2 regions of the Streptomyces yaizuensis genome follow, and region 2 is predicted to be linked to the other one. Evidence: riboswitches for the same ligand, from Rfam matches in the RefSeq annotation. Region 2 holds a riboswitch; the other holds the start of a gene.

Region 1 (3,645 bases), on a different contig from region 2:
CGCCTGCGCCCGGCCGATCTCGGCGCCGTCGCGGGTCACGTACGAGTTGAGGGACATGTTCTGTCCCTTGAACGGGGCCACCTTCAGCCCCTGGCGCGTCAGCCAGCGGCAGATCCCGGCGGTGACGACGCTCTTGCCCGCGTCCGACGTGGTGCCCGCGACGAGCAGTCCGCCTCCGGTCATCGTGTCCCTCCCTGTGTTCCTCGGCGGGCCGCCCGCCCGGCGGCCCAGCGGCCCGCGGCGGCCGCGCCGAGCGCCAGCAGGCCCACCCGTCTCGACAGCCGGACCGCGCGTTCGATGTCCGCGACCGCCACCGGGCGGCCCGGCGCGTTCAGCACCGGGCGGTGCTCGACCCGTCCGGCGTACGAGAGGGTCCCCCCGAGCCGTACGCCCAGCGCGCCCGCGAAGGCGGCCTCCACGGGGCCCGCGTTCGGGCTGGGGTGCCGGTGGGCGTCCGCGCGCCAGGCCCGTACCGCCCCCCGGGGGTCGCCCCCGGCGGCCACGGCGAGCACGGCCGTCAGCCGGGCACCCGGCCAGCCTGCGAGATCGTCCAGCCGGGCGGAGGCCCAGCCGAACCGCAGATGGCGTGGTGAACGGTGGCCGACCATCGCGTCCAGGGTGTTCACCGCGCGGAACGCGGCGAGGCCCGGCACCCCCGCGAGCGCCCCCCACACCAGCGCGCCGACCACGGCGTCGGAGGTGTTCTCGGCGACGGATTCGACCACGGCACGGGCGATGCCCGCCTCGTCCAGGGCGTGCGGATCACGGCCGCACAGATGGGGCAGGCGCTCCCGGGCCCGCTCGGTGTCACCGGCCGCGAGAGCGGCGCCGACGGCCCGCGCCTCCCGGCCCAGCGAGGTGCCGCCGACGACGGCCCACGTGGTGGCGGCGGTCAGGGCCACACCGAGCGCGGGGCTGCGGCGCGCACCCCGGGCGAGCAGGGCCGCCCCGGCGGCCGTACCACCGGCGCAGACGGCCGTGTGTAGGGCTCCCCAGCCCCGGTGGTCGTGCCAGAGCAGCCGCTCGACGGCGGTCGCGGCCCGTCCGAAGGCGGCGACGGGGTGGCCCCGGCGGGGATCGCCGAACAGCAGATCCCCCAGCAGCCCGGCGGTGGCACCGCAGACGAAGACACGGTCGGCCCGCACGGCCTCAGGCACCGCTTCCGGGCCGGGGTACGGGGGCGGGCGGTACGACGGGGGGCGGGGCGCAGCCGCGGCCGGGCATGGCGATATGTCCTCACTCAGGGTGTCCGCGCCCTGGTTCGACGTGATCGGCGGCGAGAGTTCCTGGCTCCCGGGTCTCCCCGGTGACAGTGGCGGGACCGCGCCGGATTCGCACCGGCTTCCTCTGCTGCCGCCCAATGGCCCCGGCAGTCCACCACGCTGCGAGAACACCCGTCAACCTGCCGTTGACCTGCGGCGGGGGCAGTGTGCTCAGCCCCACACCCGGGCCGCCGGGGCATGCGGAACGGGCCGGACACCCCAGGGGGTGTCCGGCCCGTTCGTGTGGACGGCCGGTCAGACGACGATCAGGTAGATGCCGAAGCTGACCGCCACCAGGCAGAGCGTGAAGCAGAGGTAGGCGCCGGCCCGGGCGACGGCTGCCGAACCGCCGGCCTGCGAGGCCACCTCCTGCTTGCTGAGGCCGACGAGCCCCAGGACGAAGAGGCCCGCGATGGTCACGGTGGCGAGGAGGCTCACGCCGAAGACGGAGCCGAGTGCTACCCAGTCGATGTTCATGCTGATCTGTCCTTACACCGCGGCCGGGCTGGCCGGGCCGGATTCGGTGGCCGGGGCGGCCGGGGTCTTGTGCTCGTCCTGCGCGGGGATGATGCCGGCCGGCGGCGGGGTGACGGCGGCGATGGCGGCGGTGACCACGCCCTGCTCCGCCTCGGCGGCCTCGGTGGCCGCGGCGTCATCGGTCTCGTTGACGTTGGTGTGGTCGACGACCTGGCGGCGGGAGTAGATCCAGATCGCGACGGAGGAGCCGACGAGGAAGGCGGCCACGACGCCGACACCCCAGTCGCCCTGCTTGGTGACCAGCTCGGAGAGCGCGGCGACCAGACCGGCCGCGGGCAGGGTCAGACCCCAGGCGACGAACATCCGGGTGGCGGTCGACCAGCGGACGACGCCGCCCTTGCGGCCGAGGCCCGAGCCCATGACGGCGCCGGAGCAGGAGTGGGTGGTGGAGAGCGAGAAGCCCAGGTTGGACGAGGCCAGGATGACGCTCGCGGCGCTGGTCTGGGCGGCGAAGCCCTGCTGCGGCTGGAGGTCGGTCAGGCCCTTGCCCATGGTGCGGATGATGCGCCAGCCGCCCAGGTAGGTGCCCAGCGCGATCGCGACACCGGCGGAGACGATGACCCACAGGGGCGGGTTCGAGCCGGGGGCGAGCACATTGCCGGCGACCAGGGCCAGCGTGATGATGCCCATCGTCTTCTGGGCGTCGTTGGTGCCGTGGGCGAGCGAGACCAGGCCGGCGGAGGCGATCTGGCCCGCGCGGTAGCCCTTCGAGCTGGTCTTGTCGTCGATGTTCTTGCCGAGCTTGTAGGTCAGCTTCGCGGCGAGGTAACCACCGATGCCCGCGACCAGCGGGGCCGCGATGGCGGGGATGAGCACCTTGGTCACGACGGTGCCGCCGTTGACGCCGCTGATGCCGACCGAGGCTATGGTCGCGCCGATCAGACCGCCCATGAGGGCGTGCGAGGAGCTGGACGGCAGTCCGACCAGCCACGTCAGGAGATTCCAGAGGATGGCGCCGACGAGCGCCGCGAAGATCACTTCTGGTGTTATGCCTGCCTCGTCGACCATGCCGCTGGAGATCGTCTTGGCGACCTCCACGGACATGAAGGCGCCGACGAGGTTGAGCACGGCGGACATGGCCACCGCGGCTTTGGGCTTCATGGCGCCGGTCGAGATGGTCGTCGCCATCGCGTTGGCGGTGTCGTGGAAACCGTTCGTGAAATCGAACACGAGAGCCGTCACGATCACGATCGCGAGCAGCAGCGTGATGTGTTCCATTTACCCAGGCAATCTTTGGACGTCAGTGGCTCGGTGAACGTAGGTAACCTGAGTGAACGGAAGGTGAACTCGGACCGGATTCCGGGTGGCTCCATGTGGGGTCAGGGGTTCCGCTTGCCACTCTCCAGGGGCTGGATGGGCCTCTGTGGCGGGTTGGGCGAGCCTCTAAGTGGCTTTCGTCACCTTTTCCTATGATCAAGCCGCCTTCGCCCCGCGAAACGTTCCAGCCCCACTTTGGTGGCCCTCTGTAGTCACGTGTTCGATCCTGACAGGATCGCTCGTATGACCGATTACGTACGGCAGGACGCGATCGACGAGACCTGGCGGGCCGTGGTGGACACCGCCCGCCGAACCGCCCGGGACGGCCTCGTCGTGGGAACCTCGGGCAACGTCTCCGCCCGGGTCGGGGACCTGGTCCTCGTCACCCCCAGCGGGGTGCCCTACGACCGGCTCACCCCCGACGACACCGTCGCCGTCGACCTCGACGGCCGACAGGTCCTCGGCAGCCTCAGACCCACCAGCGAGCTGCCGCTCCACCTCGCGGTCTACCGCGAGACCGACGCCCGCGCCGTGGTCCACACCCACGCGGCACACGCCACCGCCGTCTCCACACTCGTGCCCGAGCTGC
Region 2 (3,645 bases):
GGCGAGGACCGCCGGGCCGGTGGCGTACAGGGCGGGCTCGGTCGCGCCCTCCTCGAAGCCGAAGCCGCCGCCGGTGGGGCCGGGGAACTGCTGCTTCGACAGCCAGGAGACGGCGGCGGCGGCCCGTCGGGTGTCGCCGAGCGCCCGCAGGGCCTGCGCGGCCCAGCCGGTGGCGTAGGCGCTGCCCGCCGTCGTGTGCGGGGAGGCCGGGAAGCCGCCGCCCGGCTGCTGGGTCCCCGTCAGCCAGTCGCGGGCCCTGCCCAGTGCCGCGTCGTGGCCGCCGGCCCGTTTCAGGGCCAGCGCGACGAGACCGGTGGCTCCCACCTCGCTCTCGCAGGACTCCCCGGGCCGGATGAGGGTGCCGGTGAACCCGCCGTCGTCGCACTGGAGGGCGAGGAGCCGGCCGACCGCGTGGACCGGTGGGGCGACCTTGCCGTTCGCCAGCGCGATCACGGCCATGGCCTGGCCGTCCGTCTGGCCGGTGGTGCGGAAGTCGCCCCGGGTGAGGCAGCCGGGCCCGGGCTCGGGGACATCGCCGATGCCGCTTCGGCAGACGTGCGCCATCAGATCGCCGAGGAGGTCGCGGCCCCCGAAGTCACGGGGGTCGCCGCCGGTCGCCTCCGCCACCAGGGCCAGCCGGGCGGCGGCGGTGGCGTCCGGGGGCTGCTCCGTCCCGGCCGGGTAGGCGTACGCCTCGGTGTGGGCGGGTCGCGCGAGGAACGCGGCGGCCCGCGCGGCGGCGGGGCTCTTGCGGTCGGCGGCGGCGAGGGCCAAGGCGGCCTCCGTGGTGAGCAGGAAGTCGGGCCCGCCGTCCGATGTCACCACCCGCTCGCCGTCCTTGAGGGTGCCGCCGACCCAGCGGACGGCGGCGGGTACGTCGACCGCGCCCGGCGGGACGGTGGGCCCGGAGGGTCCCGGGGAGCCGGTGGGCCCCGGGCCCGCGCCGCCCCGGACGTCGTCGGGGGTGAAGCGGGGCGCTCCGGTGGAGCCCCCGACGCCCGTGGCGCCGAACACCCAGGCGTCGACGTCACCGGGTTTGAGGTTCCGGGCCATCGCGCCGAGCGGGCTGTAGGTCCACTTCCGCTGCCCGGGAGCGGCGATCCAGTACGACCAGTAGGCGCTGGCCGGCGGGGTGAGGACGCAGTCCTCCCGGTCCGGAGTCGGATACGCCGTACCGGAGTTGAACGGTCCGTAGCCGATGCGGCAGATGAAGGCGGGGCCGTCGCGGACGGTGCCCGCGGTCGTGAAGCCCGCGTCGCGCAGCAGCTCGTACCCGGTGGTGGGGGTGAGGTCGCAGCCGCTCTCGACCGTACCGCCGAACGGCTTGAAGTCCACGGCGACGACGGCTCCCCCGGCGCACGGCCGGGCCGGCGCGGCCCGGGCCGGGGCCGGTTCTGTGAGGAACGTCACGGCCGCGCCGAACGTGAGCAGCCCGGCGAGGGCCATGGACAGCGGCCACCGCCCCGCTCCGGCCCCCCGTGCGCCCAGCGCTCCGGTCGCCCGCGTGCTCAGCTCTCCGGTCCCCACCGCGGTCCTCGTCTCTGCCGGGGCGGTCCGCGTGCGTGGCGAAACACCCCCGCGCGGCGGCCCGTCGGGGCGCCGGGGAGGCGGTGACGACCACGCCGTAGTCCGCGACGGCGTTTCCTCGCTCGGTACTCCGCTCGGCGCCAGGTGTTCCGGCTCGCCCGGGGCTTTCGCCGGTCCGGGCCTACGGTTGCGGGTCAGCGCCGGACTTCGACCGGCTTCCCCTGGTGCTGAGTGCTTGCTGAGTGCTTATCAGCCGAAAGGGAACACGGATTCGGTCAGGGCGTCAAGGATGCCTCTTCCGGCTCCGGTTGACGGACCTGGGTGAACGGTGGCGGGCCGCAGGTCACTGGGGTAGCGTCCAGGGCTGCCACATGGGGGAACCCGGTGAGAGTCCGGGGCTGACGCGCAGCGGTGTGGGGCGGCCGGCGACCGCTCCGAGCCCGAATGCCCATGGGGCGAGGCATATTTCAGGAAGCCGTACCACGCGATCCGGACGGCGGCCCCCGGCAGGCGGACCCACCCGGCGCACAGCCGGCGGCGGCCCGTGCGGGGACCGGCCGCGTCCACGATTCCAGGAGCTGGCCATGGACCGTCACCGCACCGCCCGCCGTCTTGTCCTCACGGCGCCCGCCGCGCTGGGCGCCTTCGTCCTCACCGTGCTGCCGGCCTCGGCCACGTCCACGCCCGCCCAGATCGCGACATCGAAGACGAACGGCGTCGCCTATCTGAAGTCCCTCCAGGCGGCGGACGGTTCCTACGCGGGGGCCGGGCTCTCCCACGAGTGGGCGTTCAGCGCGTTCGCCGCCACGGGTACGGCCGTCGTCGACGTGGCCCCGGGCGGCGACACGACGAAGAACGCCCGTACCGTCTACCGGAATCTGCTCTCCACCCCCGGCTGGCCCTCGGCCGCGCCGGTGGTCACCGACTACGAGCGGGCCGTCCTCAACGCGTACGCGGCGGGAATCGACCCGGCGCGGGTCTCGGCCTCCCGGAACCTCATCGCCCATGTGTACGGCTACTGGCAGAGCGCGGAGCCGGGCTACTTCGGCCCGTCCGCCAACTTCAACGGGACCGTGTTCGCCGCCCTCGCCCTCGGCGGCGCCCGGACCCAGGCGGGCGGTGCCCGGGTACCGGCGGCCCTCACCACCTCGCTCGTCACGCGGATCCGGGCCAACCAGCATGTGGACGGGGGCTGGACCTTCGCCAAGGCCGAGGGCGACCCGACCGCCCTCGCCAAGCCCAGCGACATCGACATGACCGGCGCCGCCCTGGCCGCGCTCTGTGTCTCGGGCGTCCCCACCACCGACACCGACGTCGTCCAGGCCAAGAACTTCCTCAAGTCGAAGCTGGTGAACGGCTCCGGCGCGTTCAACTCCCTGTACGGCGTGAACAGCAGCTCCAACGGGTGGGCGGTGGCCGGGCTCAACGCCTGCGGCATCAACCCGCAGACCGGTGACTTCCTCACCGCGCTGGGGAAGACCCCGATCGACTTCCTGATCGCCAACCAGTACAACCCCGGCGGCGGATTCAAGTACCAGCCCAGCGACACCACGCCGTCGGCGTACTCGTCGATCGACGCGCTGCGCGCGGTCGCGGGCGGCGGCTTCACCAGCGCGCCGCCGGTCCCCGTCACCCCGGGCGCGCCCCGGTGGGTCGCCCAGCCGTCGTTCACGGCGGGCACGGGCACCCGGCTGGCCCTGAGCGTGGACGACGGCGCCGGGAACCTGAAGGTCTGCTCGGTGTCCTTCACGCCGACGGGTGCCACGGCCACGCTGGGCGAGGTGCTGGACGCCGCCGGGGCCGGGGCGACGCCGGCCGGCTGTGTCACCGGTGTGGTCCCGGCGTCCGGCGGCGGGGCCGTCACCTCCGTGAACGGCAAGGCCAACAGCGGGTCGAACACCTGGAAGGTCGGCGTCGACGGCTCCGCGTCCGCCGGGGCCGACCGGAGCAGGGTGATCAACGTGGGCGACACCGTCGCCCTGCGCTGGGGCGCCTGACGCACCGGCCGCGCGGGCCCGGGGAGCTCAGGAACGGGGCCGCGCGGGCCTGCGGGCCGGGGCCGCTGTCCCGGGTACGGCCAGGGCCGCGCCGAGCAGGACGTAGGCCGCGAGGGCGGCC

Evidence for each region. A riboswitch is a leader RNA that binds a small molecule or an ion and turns the genes downstream of it on or off. The one in region 2 is predicted to bind cobalamin.
Region 1: linked by a shared signal. The riboswitch ahead of SYYSPA8_RS30605 (cobalamin biosynthesis protein) and the one ahead of SYYSPA8_RS02265 (prenyltransferase/squalene oxidase repeat-containing protein) in region 2 are both predicted to bind cobalamin.

Annotation. Positions count from the first base shown of each region.
Region 1 is NZ_BSBI01000015.1:193,072-196,716, forward strand. Features, by position in the region: gene SYYSPA8_RS30600 (cobyric acid synthase) at 1-183, opposite strand, end outside; gene SYYSPA8_RS30605 (cobalamin biosynthesis protein) at 180-1,145, opposite strand; cobalamin riboswitch at 1,262-1,394, opposite strand; gene SYYSPA8_RS30610 (hypothetical protein) at 1,518-1,739, opposite strand; gene SYYSPA8_RS30615 (inorganic phosphate transporter) at 1,752-3,017, opposite strand; gene SYYSPA8_RS30620 (class II aldolase/adducin family protein) at 3,300-3,645, shown strand, end outside.
Region 2 is NZ_BSBI01000001.1:612,702-616,346, reverse strand. Features, by position in the region: gene SYYSPA8_RS02265 (prenyltransferase/squalene oxidase repeat-containing protein) at 1-1,446, opposite strand, end outside; cobalamin riboswitch at 1,650-1,799, opposite strand; cobalamin riboswitch at 1,903-1,976, shown strand; gene SYYSPA8_RS02260 (prenyltransferase/squalene oxidase repeat-containing protein) at 2,112-3,524, shown strand; gene SYYSPA8_RS02255 (hypothetical protein) at 3,552-3,645, opposite strand, start outside.